Regions from separate parts of the Stenotrophomonas rhizophila genome, predicted to be linked through region 2. Evidence: riboswitches for the same ligand, from Rfam matches in the RefSeq annotation. Region 2 holds a riboswitch; the other holds the start of a gene.
What was found. Region 2 has a riboswitch for thiamine pyrophosphate ahead of thiC (phosphomethylpyrimidine synthase ThiC). Riboswitches for the same ligand answer to the same signal wherever they lie in the genome.
Positions count from the first base shown of each region.

Region 1: it holds a riboswitch for thiamine pyrophosphate, as region 2 does, so the genes downstream of both, BAY15_RS01475 (TonB-dependent receptor) here and thiC (phosphomethylpyrimidine synthase ThiC) in region 2, are expected to answer to the same signal.

Region 1 is NZ_CP016294.1:369,010-376,876, forward strand. It holds gene BAY15_RS01460 (TonB-dependent receptor) at 1-254, shown strand, start outside; gene BAY15_RS01465 (phosphocholine-specific phospholipase C) at 272-2,395, shown strand; gene pnuC (nicotinamide riboside transporter PnuC) at 2,408-2,980, opposite strand; gene BAY15_RS01475 (TonB-dependent receptor) at 2,989-5,160, opposite strand; TPP riboswitch at 5,228-5,323, opposite strand; gene BAY15_RS01480 (phosphotransferase enzyme family protein) at 5,365-6,501, opposite strand; gene BAY15_RS01485 (response regulator) at 6,548-7,186, opposite strand; gene BAY15_RS01490 (ATP-binding protein) at 7,265-7,867, shown strand, end outside.
Region 2 is NZ_CP016294.1:3,509,041-3,516,907, forward strand. It holds gene BAY15_RS15655 (winged helix-turn-helix domain-containing protein) at 1-2,278, opposite strand, end outside; gene BAY15_RS15660 (ion channel) at 2,572-3,249, opposite strand; gene thiC (phosphomethylpyrimidine synthase ThiC) at 3,285-5,078, opposite strand; TPP riboswitch at 5,193-5,294, opposite strand; gene BAY15_RS15670 (BCCT family transporter) at 5,363-6,934, shown strand; gene ggt (gamma-glutamyltransferase) at 7,196-7,867, opposite strand, start outside.

The DNA of each region.
Region 1 (7,867 bases), 1.1 Mb from region 2:
GCCTGTCCGGGCGCTACCTCGGTGAGCGTTACCTGGATGCGGCCAACGACAACCGCCTGCCGTCGGCCACGGTGTTCAACGCCAACATCGGCTTCGACCTGCAGGGCCTGTCGCCGAAGCTGAAGGGCGTGGGCGCCAACCTGGTGGTCAGCAACCTCACCGACCGCCGCTACCTGGCCGGCGTGGACGGCAGCGATTCGGCCTTCATCGGTGCGCCGCGCACCGTGGGCTTCTCGGTCCGGGTCGACCTGTGAGCCCTGCGCGCCCGTCCTTGCCTGATGGCGGCCGGCGACGGCTGCTGCAGGCCGGGCTGGCCGCCGGCATCGGCGCGCTGATGCCCAGCATCACGCGCGCGGCGGCGATCGCGCCGCATGCGCGCAGCCGCAGCCTTGAGGATGTGCAGCACATCGTGGTGTTCATGCAGGAGAACCGCTCCTTCGACCACTACTTCGGCACGCTGCCCGGCGTGCGCGGCTTCGGCGACCGGTTCGTGGTGCCGGCCGCCCCGCTGGCCGCCGGGCAGCCACGCCGCAACATCTGGTTGCAGCCGAACGCGGCCGGCACCCACGGCATCGCCCCGTTCCCGCTGGATACCGCCGCGCACTTCGGCTACATGCGCGTGGAAGGCACCCCGCACACCTGGCCCGATGCGCAGCGTGCGTGGGACCACGGGCGCATGGCGCATTGGCCGGCGGCCAAGCAGGACCATGCGATGGGCTACTACCGCCGCGATGACATGCCGTTCCAGTTCGCGCTGGCCGAGGCCTTCACCGTGTGCGATGCCTACCACTGCGCAATGCAGGCCGGCACCAATCCGAACAGGCTGTTCCTGTGGACCGGCCACAACGATCCGCACGCACGCGGCGGCGGGCCGGCCGTGGCCAACTCGCACGACAACTTCCCGGAACTGGGCGGCAACCCCGATTCCTACACTTGGACCACCTACGTCGAGCGCCTGCAACGGTCGGGCATCGACTGGCGGATCTACCAGGACATGGCCGACAACTTCACCGACAACCCGCTGGCCGGCTTCGAGCCGTTCCGCCAGGCGTGGCGCGGCGCGCCCGGGCATGACGCAGCGCTGCGCGAGCGCGGGGTCAGCACCCGTGGCCTGGCGCAGCTGCGCGAGGACGTGCTGAAAGGGCAGCTGCCGCAGGTAAGTTTCATCATTGCCGATGCCGCCGGCAGCGAACATCCCGGTCCGTCCAGCCCTGCCCAGGGCGCGGCCTATACCGCGCGCGTGCTGGATGCGCTGACAGCGGACCCGGACGTCTGGAGCCGCACCGCGCTGCTGCTGATGTTCGACGAGAACGATGGCTTCTTCGACCACATGCCGCCGCCTGCACCGCCGTCGCGAGATCCCACCGCCACAGGGGGTTGGGCAGGTGCTTCCGCAGTGTCCACCGACGGCGAGTATCACCTGCATCCGTCGCCGGGCAACGAGAAGGCCGACCCGCTCGACCTGCGTGGCCGGCCCTACGGGCTGGGCCCACGCGTGCCGCTGTACGTGGTTTCGCCGTGGAGCCGCGGTGGTTGGGTCGATTCGCAGGTGTACGACCACACCTCGGTGATCCGCCTGATCGAGCGCCGCTTCGGGGTGGCTGCACCCGAACTGTCGCCGTGGCGCCGCGCGGTGTGCGGCGACCTCACCGGTGCCTTCGATTTCACCGCAGCCGATACGCGGCCCTTCGTGGCGTCGCTGCCGGCGACCGCTGCCATCGCCGCGCGGGCGGCGGCCCTGCCCGGGCGCACGGTGCCGGCGCTGCCGGCAGGCCTTGAACCGGCAAGGCAGGAACCGGGTGTGCGCCCGGCGCGCGCGTTGCCGTACCGCCCGCAGGCGGAGATCGCGCTGGATGCGGGCAACACCAAGGTGCAGCTGACCCTGGGGTGCGAAGGCGCCGCCGCGGTGCTGCATGTCTACGACCGGCTGCGGCTGGAGGCGATTCCGCGCCGCTACACCGTAGCGCCCGGTGCGCCGCTGCAGGACCACTGGCCGCTGCACGCAGGGGAAGGCTACGACCTGTGGCTGCTGGGCCCGAACGGCTTCCACCGGCAGTTCCGTGGCGCTGCCAGCGCCGCTGTACCGGTGCAGGCGTCACTGCGCGGGGAGGGCGGGCAGTTGACGCTTCAGCTGCACAACACCACGGCCACCGCGCAGGCCGTCAGCGTACGCGCCGCCGTCCACGCCGGCCGCATGCCGGAACGTGAGCTGCAGCTGGCGCCGGGGCAGGCCATGGAGATCCGCTGGAACGCCGCTCCCACGGCAGGCTGGTACGACCTGGAGATCCAGCAGCCCGGCGTGATGCAGCGCCTGGCCGGGCGCATCGAAGATGGCCGGCCGGGCAGCACCGACCCGGCGCTGGGCACCGGGGCGATGCGTTTTCTGCTCGACTGAGGCATTACGCGCCTAGCGCGCTTTCAGTGCCGCCCCGGCATGGCCCGCGGCCGACCACGCGCGCAGGCCCATCACGGCCAGGCCGACGAACACCAGGTACAGCCCGGCGGTGATGTCCAGCGATTTGGCCAGGTACATGCCCACGTAGACCACGTCCACCACGATCCACAGCCACCAAGTAGCCACGTGCCGGCGTGCCTGCCACCACTGCGCCACCAGGCTGAGGGCGGCCAGCATCGCGTCCAGCCACGGCAGCGCGGCATCGGTCCAGGTGTGCATGGCCGCGCCCAACGCGATGCCGAAGGCGATGCCCACGCCGAGGTCGCGCAGCAATCGCCGTCGCGGCAGCGGCACGATCACGATCGCGCCATCCTGCTCGGCATGCCGGTGCCAGCTGAGCCAGCCGTACAGCAGGAAACCGCCGAAAGCGACCTGCAGCAGGGTGTCCGAATACAGCCGTGCTTCGATGAACACCACCGCATACAGGCCCACCGCCAGCAGTCCCACCGGCCACGCCAGCACGCGGCGCTTGGCCATCAGCCACACCCCCAGCAGGCTGGCGGCGACGGCGCTCCATTCGAGCAGGAGCGCGCTCACAGGCCGAAGGTGACCGACAGGCGCGCCTGGCGCGGCGCACCGGCGAACAGGTAGTAATCGCCATAGCTGCTGCCGGTGTCACGCCAGTAGAAGCGGTCGAATACGTTGTCCACCGACAGCGTCCAGGTCACCGGATGCTCGCGCAGCGCGTGCTGGAAGCGCACACCGGCATCGAACACCGAATACGAGGGTGCCTTGACGCTGCCATCCACCGTGGCCGCATTGGACGAGGCATAGCGCCAGCCGCCACTTACCGCCAGGCCGGCCACGAACGGCAGGGCATAGTCCACGTGCACGGCCGCACGCACCTTGGGCACGTTGACCAGCTGCTGGCCGTCGTAGAACGCGGTACCGGCATCGCGCGCGCGCGCCTGCAGCACGCTGGCGCTGGCGTTCAGCGCCAGCCGCTCGGTGACCTGGCCATTGGCGGTCAGCTCCAGCCCGGTGTGGGCCTGGGTACCTTCCTGCACGAAGGTGAAGCCGGCATCGCTGGCGTCCGGCTTGGCGTACTGGAACGGCTGGGTGGTGCGGAACACCGCCGCGCCCAGCATCAGGCCGTCGGTGGCGGCGTACTTGACCCCCAGCTCGCGCTGGCGCGACTGCATGGCCGGCAGGAAGGTGCTGCCGTTGGAGGTCCAGAACGGCGCTTCCTGGCCCAGCGACAGGCCTTCCACGTAGCTGGCGTACACGTTCAGCTGTTCGGTGGCCTGCCACACCAGTGCGGTCTGCGGCAGGAACTGCGACAGCCGGCTGTGCCGTTCCGGGGTGCCGCGCTTGTCGTAGGCGCGCTCATCCAGGCGCACGTAGCGGCCGCCAGCCAGCCACTGCCAGTCATCGCCGACGTGCATGCGGTCCAGCGCGAACACCGCGCGCTGCCAGCTGTCCAGGCGCCGCGCGGACGGGCCCGGCTGCAGCGGCGAGGGATCGAACACGGGTACCTGCGCATCGCCGATGTTGGCCGTGCCCACGTACTCGTTGACGTTCTGGCGCTTGTCCACGGTGCGGTGGAACGCGCTCAGCCCCACCGACAGTTCGTGTTCCACCGCGCCGGTGCTGAAGCGGCCGCGCAGTTCGCCGCGTGCCTCGTCATTGCGGCGCACGTCGTCGGGGCTGCGGTAATCGTAGATGTCGTAGTCGCCGTTGGGCGCGAAGTAGTTGCCCGGTACGCTGCCATCGGCGCAGCCAGCAGCGTAGTAGCAGCCGTACGCAAAGGCGACGTTGTCCTGGATCACCGAGCGGCTGTGGCCCACCGACACGCGCGACTGCCAGGCCGGGCTGAAATCGTAGGTATGCAGCGCGGTGAGGTTGGTGCTGTCGATGCCCACCGGCTGCTGCCACGGCTGGTGGCCCAGCATGCGGCTGCGGTCCACGCCGCGCGGCAGTTCGCTGCCGCCCAGCAGCTGGTAACCGGACGCCGAACGCTGCGCGCTGGTCTGGTAGTTGGCATCCACTTCCAGCTTGCCGCGTTCGCCGATCAGCCAGTCGGCGGCCAGCGAATAGAAGTTGCGGCGGCCGTCGGCATGCTCGATATAGGACGAGGTGTCATCCCAGGCCGCGTTGAAGCGCAGCCCGAAGCGCGGGGTAAGCCAGCCGCCCAGGTCCACCGCCGCGTAGCGCGAGCCCTCCGAATCGGTGGCCAGGGTGACGGTGCGCACATCGGCGGGGCGCTTGCCGACGTAGTTGATGATCCCGCCCGGGGCCATCACGCCCGCGGCCAGCCCGGCCTCACCCTTGAGGATTTCCACCTGCTGCACGTTTTCCAGCGCCAGCCGCTGTTCGCCGGCGATGGACAGCCCGTTGAAGCGGTAGCCGGTGGCCGGGTCCAGCGCGAAACCGCGGATGGCGATGTTCTGGTAATAGCCCACCGGTGCGTAGCTGTCGCCCAGCGACGCGTCGTGCCGGGCCAGCTCGGACAGCGTGCGTACCTGCAGGCGGTCCAGCAAGGCGCTGTCGAGCACGTTGACCGAGGCCGGGGTGTTCTTCCAGTCCGCGCTGCCGAAGCTGCTCGACGGTGCCAGCGGCGCGGCGGGCTTGCGCGCCTGCACGCGGATGCCGGCCAGGTCGGTGGGCGAGCGCTCGCCTGCGGCGCTGTCGGCGTCACTGGCGTACAGCGGCAGGGCGGCGCAGAGGGCGGCGGTCAACAGCGTGAGGCGGTAGCAGCGGTTCATTCGATTCGTCATCAGCCAGAGGAGACGAAGCGACGGCGCGCAGGCGCACCGGCCCGCAATGGGGGATGCGCTCGCTGCTCAAGCTCCCTACGCCGGTGCAAACCGGATCAGGTTCCAAGGGACTCTCTCAGCCTGGCAACGCCAGGCACCCCCGCTTCAGTGGCTAGTTTCACACCAATCGGCCGCCGTTGCGACCCCGGTGGCTCAGGCAGCGGCGTGCAGGGCATCCAGCAGGGCCCGGCCCGGGCGGCTGGCGAACCAGTCGGCATGGCCCAGCAGGAACGTGCGGTACGCCACGTCGGCGTTGGCCGGGGAGCCGGTAACCCCTTGGAAGTACTCCACTTCCGAAAGGGCGAAGTCCAGGTGCACCACCGGCAGCAGGTCGGCCAGCAGGTGCACCTGGGCGGCCCCCAGCGGCCGTACCTGGCGGTAGCCGGTCAGCAGCGCCAGCGCGATATCGGCATGCGCCACCGGGCCATCGCCGTCTGCATCCAGCCAGGCGATGGCATTGCGCTCGATCGCGGTGGCCAGGTCGAACAGGGCACTGGTCGGCGAGGCCAAGCCGAAATCGAACACGGTGGCGATCGACGCCGTGGCGCCGTGGCCGTGCCAGAGCAGGTTGGAGACGTGCCAGTCGTTGTGCCCCCACAGCACCGGCTCGGCGGCCAGGCGCTCGCCCAGGGCCGCGTGCCAGGGCAGCACCGCGCGCTGCAGGTCGTGTTCCCACTGCTGGCGCGACAGGTAACTGGCCAGCCCCGGTCGGTCGAGCAGCTCACGCTTCAGCAGTGAAAGCGGATCAGGGGCGCGGATCAGGTCATCGCGCGCCACCAGCAGGTGCGTGCTGCGCTGGGGCGCGGCGTAGCTGGCCGATGCAAGGTGCAGGCGGGCCAGCATCGCACCGGCTGTGCGCGCCTGCGCGGCATCGCCGAGCGGTGTCCAGGAGGGGCTGTCGCGGTACAGGTCATGGCCGTCACCCTGCGCGTGCAGTTCGTAGGTCCAGTCGCCATGGGCGATCGCGGTGGCGCCATCGCAGGCCTGCAGCACCTGCACGACCGGGAGTCCGGCAGCGGCCAGGTGCGCGATGAAACGGTGCTCTTCGGCCAGCACGTCGGCCGTGCGCACGCGGCGATGGTGGCGTTTGATGAAGCAGCGCCGTGATCCGCACTCCACCAGCGCGGCCGCTGAAAACGGTCGCGGGCTGTGCCACACCACGTGGCAGTCGCCCTCAAGCGCCGGATGCTGCCCGCGCAGCCAGGCAAGTTCGGCGTCGTCGATTGCAGGCCAATCTGCGGCGACGTCATCGTTGTCCAGGCCCTGCACGCGGTGATCGGGGTTCGTCATTGAAACGGTAGTGTCGGCAAACAGGGCATGGATCGGTGACACACTTTCAGAAGCGGTGGATCTTGATGTAATCGAACAGATCGGCGTCATTGTCCAGGCCAAGCTTGAGCATGGCATCGCCTTTCTGCCGGCTGATGGTGCTCACGCTCTTGTGCAGTTTCGCGGCGATTTCCTTGACGATCAGGCCGCTGCCCAGCAGGCGCAGGACTTCCACCTCACGGGGCGACAGCGCGCGTGCGCGATCGTCGCCCATGCCCTCCGTGCCGATCTTGTCGATGCGTTTTTTCAGGGTGCGGCTGACATACGGCTGGCCGCGGTGCACGGTCTGGATCGCCACCGGCAGTTCTTCCATCGACGAGGTCTTGTCGACCAGCCCGAGCACGCCGGTTCCAACCACCATGCGCAGGATCGCCAGGTTGTTGGAGACGCTCAGCATCAGCACCGGCAGGTCCGGATAGTGACGGCGGACCTGGCCGATCATGGCAAAACCGTCAGGCTGGCCGCCGCCGGGCATGGAGTAATCGGTGACCAGCACGTCGCACTCCTTGACCTTGAGCACGGCCAAGAGCTCATCCACGCTGCTGGCTTCGGCCACCACGTGGCCCACGCCACTGGATTCGATCACGGATTTGGTGCCGATGCGGACCACCGGGTGGTCGTCGGCGATGATTATGCGCAAGCTCATGGAATAGTATGGCCGTTAAGGCAGCGGCCCCTCGGGGCACGTCGCGGTGGGCGGATCACTCCTGGGAGAACTGACAGCATGCGTACCTCGGTTGTCCGCTGGCTGGTCGTGCTGGGCCTGGTGATCGCGCTGGGCGCCATCGCGGCTCCGGCGCCTGCACCGTCGCTGTCACCGCGCCAGGCTGAATGGATCGACCGGAACCCTACCATCTTACTGGGGCTGTACGACAGCGGCTGGCCACCATTCGAATTCATGCACAACGGCCGCCCCGACGGACTCGGCTACGACTACCTGATGTTGTTGACCCGGCAGCTCGGCGTGCGGGTGAAGGTGCGGGTGTATCGCGATTGGGCAGACGTGCTGGATGCGGCATGCCGGGGCGAGGTCGACGTGGTGATGAACATCACCCTCACCCCGGACCGCACCCGCTGCATGGTCTATACCGGCTCCTACGCCGACGCGCCGTTGGCCCTGGTGGGCCGGGTGGGCGATACCCGGACCTCAAGCGACCCGGACCTGGCCGGGCTGCGCGTGGTCACCGAGCAGGAATTCCTCACCAGCAACCAGGTGCGTTCACGCTTCCCCGCCGCCCGCCAGGTGACTGCGCCCAATACCCGGGCCGCGCTGGCGATGGTGGCCCAGGGCAAGGCCGATGTGTACATCGGCAATGCGCACGTCGCC
Region 2 (7,867 bases):
GCACCGACGAGAACACGGGTCGGGGCGGCTCGGGCAGCGTCATCACCCCGATGTCGGCGCCGTCTGCGACCGCCAGGGCCAGGTACAGGGCGCTGCCATCGGGCTGCGCGCTGAAGCCGTTGCCGGCGCTGAGCCGATCGGCGTCCAGGCAGTACTCCGCCCCCTGCGACGGGCTGTTGATCCGTGCGAACACGGTGGAGCAGTCGGCCCGGCTGGACAGGTAATCCAGGCTGCCATCGCGGGCCACCGCCCAGGTGCGGTAGCGCCAGCGCGAAGGCCGATCCTCGCTGACCTGCTGGATGCTGGCCGGATCCAGGCGCAGATCGGCCGACCACAGGCCGCCCGCCGCCAACCGGGTGAACAGCACGCGCTGGTGGGCCGCATCCAGCCGCGCCTGGGACACCCCATCGACGTGGCCCAGCAGTTTCCACGGCGTGGTGCGCCGATCGAACAGCGACAGGCGCATGCGTTCGTCGTCGTCGCGCTCCACGACCAGCACGTGGTCGTTGTCGCCGGCGTACAAGGCCTGCAGGGGCTGCGCCACCGGCACCGGCAGCGCCACGATCTGCTCGTCGCGCGGTGAAACCTCGTAGATCACCGGCCGCGCCTGGGCATCACGGCCCGATACCAGCAGATGGGTGCTGTCAGGCGACCAGTCGGCGGATTGCCGGGTTTCAGGACGCAGGCCTTCCACCGGCCGCAGCGATTCGGGGCGCGACAGGTCCGCCCACCACAAGCCGTAGTTGCCGGAACGATCGGAGGTAAACACCAGCTGCCGGCCATCGGGCGCCAGCATCGGCTGGCCATCGCGACCGTTGGAAGGGAACAGGCGTTCGGGCGTGCCGGGACGGCCGTCCTTCACCGGCACGCGGAACAGGCCGAACTGCGCCTTGCGGTGCACGAAGGCCAGCATGTTGTTGCTGCGCGACAACGCCGGCGACTGCGCGTCGTCCAGGCCCACATCGCGCAGCGTGCGCGTTTCGGTATCCAGTTCGTACAGGCGTGCTTCGCTGTCCACGCGGCGCCCGAACACGATGTGCCGGCTGTCGCCCCGCCAGGCCCAGCCACGGATTTCGGCCGAATCGTTGGTCAGCTGTTCGGGCACGCCGCCGCTGGCCGGGAGGCGCCAGAGGTCGCCGATCTGCGGGTTGCGCACGAACACGATCCAGCGGCCGTCCGGCGAGAAACGCGGGGCGTAGTCGAAGCTGTCGTCGGCAACCTGGTAGTCCACCGGGGTCCATGCACCGCTGGCGATGTCCAGCACGCGGATGCCGCGATAGGCATGGCGGCCGGACAGCGAGCCGAACACCAGGCCACGCCCGTTGGGCGTCCAGTCGAAGCTGAGCAGCTCGGTGCCGTCGCAGCGCGTGACATGGCGGATCGCACCACCGGTCGCACTGGCGATCAGCACCTCGCAGCTGCCCTCCGGCCCGAACCGCGCAAATGCGATATCGCGGCCGTTCGGCGACCAGTTCGGGAAACGGTCGGAATGGCCCGCAGGCGTATCGGTCAGCAGCCGCGCGGGCGCGTTGCCGGAGGTCTGCACCTTGATCGCACTGCCGTCGCCAGTTGCATCGTCGGCCTCGTAAGCCACCTGCGATCCATCCGGCGATACGGTCGGGTAGGTCTCGAAGCCGGCCGTGGCGGTAATCAAACGATACGGGCGCTGCGGGCTGCCGACCACGCGGCTGCCGTCTTCCAGCACGCCACTGCCTTCAGGCCCGCGCGGCGGGCGCTGCAGCAGCAGTGCGGCCATCACCAGCAGGGCGATGAACATGCCCAGGCCGATGGCCAGGAACACATAGCGCCGGTTGCGCCGCCAGCGGCTGCGTGGGCGCGGCGCAGGGGTTGCCGCGGCGAACACGGCGGCCAGCGCATCGCGTTCGTCTTCATTGGGCGCGGCATCGACGTCCGGGCCGGGCTCGACCAGCACCGACACCGGCTGCAGCAGCCGGTAGCCTGTCTTGGCGATGGTTTCGATATAGGCGGTGCCGCCGTCGTCGTCGCGGGAGAACGCCTTGCGCAGCTGGGTGATGGCCTGGGTCAGCACATCGTTGGTGGGCAGCGTGTCCGGCCAGACCTCGGCGAACAGTTCCTCGCGGGTCACCACCGCACCGGGCACGCGCATGAGCACCTTGAGCACACCCAGCGCCTTGGGCGTGAGCCGGCGCGGACGACGCGCGCCCTCCACCACCACCTCACGCGACGACAGCGTAATGGTGCAATCGCCGATCCTCAGGCGGTCGGCAGCGGGTGTCTCACTATCCAGGCTGATCATTCCGGCGCTACGTAATACAACTGAACAACAGGAACGCAGCATTCATCGAATCAACCACAGATCGAACGAACCGCCAGATTCCGCACACGTCATCAGTGCAAAGGGCAAAGACACTGAAGCGCGCGAATACTAGCCTATGCCGGTTAACTGCGCCTGTGCGCGCAGAGGACATCAGGCCTCTCTCGCCGACGAATCCACATAAATTGCTTCAACATTCGCGCCGCTTGGCGCGAATTTTTTATCTGCGATTCAGCAACTTTTTAAGTTTGATTCAGCAATTTTTTATCGGCGATTCAGTTTCGCGCATTGCGGATCATGGTCAATCCGACCAGTCGCGACACCACCAACGCTACGTACATCACGCCTGCGAACTGTTCCAGCATCACCAGTGCGCGTGCTTGTGGATGCACCGGCACGACGTCGCTCAGGCCCACCCCGGACAACAAACTGAAGCTGAGATAAAGCAGCTCCATCCAGGTGCGCAGTTCGCTCTCGCTGGTGGCCACGAAGCTGCCCGGGAACCACTGCTGGCAGACGGCGAACGCGAAGGCGAACGCCCAGGCCAGCAGCGTGAAGGTCGCGCCCGCGGCGAACAGCTCGTCACGGGTCACCTTGTGGTCCTGCAGCATGTAGGCGATCAGGCTGCCGGCCGTATAGAAATACAGCAGGCATTCCAGCAGCTGCGCGGTGGTGACCAGCGCCGGCCGCCCCAGCAGTGCCCCGGACAGGGAGAACACCACGGAGGGAATGGCCAACAGCAACGCCACCCACATGCCCAGCGGGCTGCGCCGCACCACCCACAACGCCAGGCCAAGCACCGCGATGCCGAACGCGCCGAACAGCGCGCGGCCGGCCCCGGACTCGTCCATGGCCGGGTACAGCAATACGCCCAGCAACTGCACCCCCAGCAACCAGGCCGAAGGGTGCCGACGGGCGATGGCCAGCCATCGGGTGGTGCGCGCTATGGCCATCGTGGTGTCCCTGCCCCTGTGTCGATGGCCGAAGCTTAACGGCTGTCGCGCCCGGGCGGCATGACGGCCGCCCCGGCCGCGTAGTCGCGCACGTCCTGGGTGATCTTCATCGAACAGAAGTGCGGGCCGCACATCGAGCAGAAATGGGCCTCCTTGTGGGCGTCCTTGGGCAACGTTTCGTCATGGAACCCGCGCGCCTTCTCCGGATCCAGGCCCAGGTGGAACTGGTCTTCCCAGCGGAACTCGAAGCGCGCCCTGCTCAGCGCGTTGTCGCGCACCTGCGCACCCGGGTGGCCCTTGGCCAGGTCGGCGGCGTGGGCCGCGATGCGGTAAGCCATGATGCCGTCGCGCACGTCCTGGCGGTTGGGCAGGCCCAGGTGCTCCTTGGGGGTGACGTAACAGAGCATGGCGGTGCCGTACCAGCCGATCATCGCCGCGCCGATTGCGCTGGTGATGTGGTCGTAGCCCGGCGCGATGTCGGTGGTGAGCGGCCCCAGCGTGTAGAACGGCGCCTCGCCGCACTCACGCAGCTGCTTGTCCATGTTCTCCTTGATCAGCTGCATCGGCACATGGCCGGGGCCTTCGATCATGGTCTGCACATCGTGCTTCCAGGCAATCTTCGTCAGCTCGCCCAACGCTTCCAGTTCGCCGAACTGCGCGGCATCGTTGGCGTCGGCGATGCAACCGGGGCGCAGGCCATCCCCCAGCGAGAAGGTCACGTCGTAGGCCTTCATGATCTCGCAGATGTCCTCGAAATGCGTGTAGAGGAAGTTCTCGCGCTGATGGGCCAGGCACCACTTGGCCATGATCGAGCCGCCGCGCGAGACGATGCCGGTCACCCGGCGCGCGGTGAGCGGCACGTGGCGCAGCAGCACGCCGGCATGGATGGTGAAGTAGTCCACGCCCTGCTCGGCCTGCTCGATGAGCGTATCGCGGAAGATTTCCCAGCTCAGGTCTTCGGCACGGCCATCGACCTTTTCCAGCGCCTGGTAGATCGGCACCGTGCCGATCGCCACCGGCGAGTTGCGCAGGATCCATTCGCGGGTTTCATGGATGTGCTTGCCGGTGGACAGGTCCATCACGGTGTCACCGCCCCAGCGGATCGCCCACACCAGTTTCTCCACTTCCTCGGCGATGCCCGAGGACACCGCGCTGTTGCCGATGTTGGCGTTGATCTTGGTCAGGAAGTTGCGGCCGATGATCATCGGCTCGCTCTCGGGGTGGTTGATGTTGTTGGGCAGCACCGCCCGCCCGCGCGCGATTTCCTCGCGCACGAACTCCGGCGTGATCGAGGCGGGGATGGAGGCACCAAACGACTGGCCGGGGTGCTGCATCAGCAGCGCCTCGTCGCGGATGGCCTCGAGGCGCTGGTTCTCGCGGATCGCCACGAACTCCATTTCCGGAGTGATGATGCCGCGACGGGCATAGTGCATCTGGGTGACGTTGGCGCCGGCCACCGCGCGTCGCGGTTGCAGCCGCGACGGGAAGCGCACCGCGTCCAGCCGCGCATCGGTTTCGCGCGAACGCCCGAACGCCGAGCTGGGCCGATCCAGCAGTTCGGTGTCGCCACGCTCGGCGACCCAGCCTGCACGCAGGGCCGGCAAGCCGGTGGACAGGTCGATGCGGGCCTCGGGATCGGTGTACGGGCCGGAGGTGTCGTACACGGTCAGCGGGGCGTTGCCGCCACTCAGCGCAATCTCGCGCATCGGCACCTGCAGGTCGCAGCGCGAGCCGGGCACGTGGATCTTGCGTGAGCCGGGAATGGGTCGGGTGACCGACTCGGACAGCTGCTGGGCCTGTTGCTGCAGGGCGGAAGGGTGTGCGTTCATCGGGCATCGTCCTGGGTTGTCGGTGCGAGGGTTCGCACGGCGAGGGACGAAGCGGCGGCGCACGGCCGGCGCACGGCGCGCGGATCCCAGGCGGGGGGCTGGGCGGCGCGGTGCATCGGCTGTTGCGAAGCTTCCCTACGCCGGTATCAACCGGATCAGGTTCGAAGGGACTGTCTCAACCGAGGCCACATGGCCGCGGTACCCCCGCTTCGGGGCGGATTAGACCACACCTGCACCGCAAGTGTGAACAGCCATGTCATGCCGCCTTGGATAGACTGCCGCGCATGGTATTTCGACTCTCCATCGCCCTGGTGGTACTGCTGGTGCTGGCCGCTGGGGTGGCACCCGACCCGTTCAACGAAATCGTGCGCGGCGGGCTGGTGCACATCGTCCGCAGTGCCGGCTGGCTGTACCTGCTGGTGGTGTTCATCACGCTCTCGTTCCTGCTCTATCTCGCTTTCGGGCGGCTGGGCTCGCTGCGGATCGGCGGTGAAGATGCCGAACCGGATTTCTCCAACGCCAGCTGGATGTCGATGCTGTTCGCCGCCGGCATGGGCATCGGCCTGGTGTTCTGGGGCGCGGCCGAACCGGTCTCGCACTTCGTCACCCCACCCGAAGGCCTGCCCCCGCAGAGCATGGAAGCGGCACGCGCCTCGATGCGCTATGCGTTCTTCCACTGGGGCCTGCACCCGTGGGCGATCTACGCACTGATCGGGCTGGCGATGGCCTGGTTCCAGTTCAACCGCAATGGCCGTGGATTGATCAGCGATCTGCTGCAGCCGCTGATCGGCGCGCACCACCGGGGGTGGATCGGCACCGTGGTGAACGTTGCGGCGGTGGTGGCCACCGCGATCGGCGTGGCCACCACGCTGGGCTTTGGCACCATCCAGATCGCCGCCGGGCTGGACCGCGTGTTCGGCCTGCACGCCGGCGCGCCGCTGCAGCTGACCATCATCGCCGTCGCCTTCGTGCTGTACATGGCCTCTACCGCCAGCGGCGTGCACCGTGGCATCAAGTGGCTCTCCAACTTCAACCTCGGCCTGGCTGCCGTGCTGCTGGCGCTGGTGCTGGTGCTCGGCCCCACTGCCTTCATCTTCGATACCTTCACCACCACCATTGGCGCCTACCTCAACCAGCTGGTGACCATGAGCCTGCGCATGTCGCCATTCTCGGGCAGCACCTGGGTGGCCGACTGGACGATCTTCTACTGGGCGTGGTGGATTGCCTGGGCACCTTTCGTGGGCTCGTTCATCGCCCGCGTCTCGCGCGGGCGCAGCATCCGCGAGTTCGTGCTCGGCGTGGTGATCGCACCCAGCGTGCTCGGCTTCCTGTGGTTCTCGGTGTTCGGCGGCACCGCGCTGTGGTCGCAGATCTTCGGCCATGTGGACCTGGTGCAGGCACTGGGCACCGGCTACGAAACCGTGCTGTTCACCATGTTCGACAGCCTGCCGCTGCCCACCGTGCTCTCGGTGATCGCACTGGTGCTGCTGATGATCTTCTTCGTCACTTCGGCAGACTCGGCGGTGCTGGTACTGGCCAGCATGTCCACCGACGAAGCCGGCGACCCGCCATTGTCGCGGAAGATCACTTGGGGCGTGGCGATTGCCCTGATCGCCGCCGTGCTGCTGCTGGCCGGCGGCCTGGACGCGCTGCAGGGCATGATCACCATCGCCGCCCTGCCCTTCGCACTGCTGATGCTGGCCGTCATGTGGTCGCTGTACCGCGTGCTCGACATGGAGTACGCGCTACAGCGTCGACGCGCATTGCGCGCGCGGCGGATGATGGATGCCTGGATCGAGCGAGAGATCGCCGCGCAGGAAGAGACGCGCGATGAGGCTTCGCGGGCGGATACGTAAGGGGTAAGAGCAGCGTTTCAGTTTTTACGCGCTGGGGAGGCCGACGGGCAGCCTCTTACGGGACACGCCGTAAACCGCCCTCCGGGCCCCGGCCCAGCCGCCAGCGGCTGGGCGTTCAGTCGCACGCGAGGCAGTGCCTCGCAAGCAGTGCGCCTTCACCCTTGGGGGCTTGGCAAAAACATCCATGTTTTTGACAGGGGCCGCCGGCTGCTCGCAAAGATGCATGAAGCAGCCACGCACCGCGTGGCTCCACCGGACTGCTCAGTATCCGGCTGCCTGCCCATCCTTGCGGCTTTCCGAAGCACCGTAATACACCCCGGTTTCAGGGTCGCGCATGATCGCCTGGTACCCGCCGTACGGACCGTCAGCGAACGTCACGCGGTGCCCCTTGCGCATCAACGCGCGCACCGTTTCATACGGGTAGCCGGTTTCCAGGTTCACCTCGCCGCCGTCGCTCATCGCCGTGGCCTGCCCGGTCGGTTCGGTCGAGCCTTCATGCTGGATGCGCGGCGCATCACCGGCTTCCTGCAGGTTCATGCCGAAGTCCACCAGGTTCATCACGATCTGCGCGTGCCCCTGCGGCTGCATCGCACCGCCCATCACGCCAAAACTCATCCACGGCTTGCCGTCCTTGGTCACGAAGCCCGGAATGATGGTCTGGAACGGACGCTTGCCCGGCGCATAGCCATTGGGGTGGTCCTTGCGCAGCACGAACATCTCGCCGCGATCCTGCAGGATGAAACCCAGCCCCGGCGGCGCCATGCCGCTGCCCATCCCGCGGTAGTTGGACTGGATCAGCGACACCATCATCCCGTCCGCATCGGCCACCGTCATGTAGATCGTGTCGCCTTCTTCCAGCTGCTTCGGCGTGCCCGGCTGCACCTCGCGCAGCGCCTTGTCCATTGAAATCAGCTTGCGCCGCTCGGCCGCGTA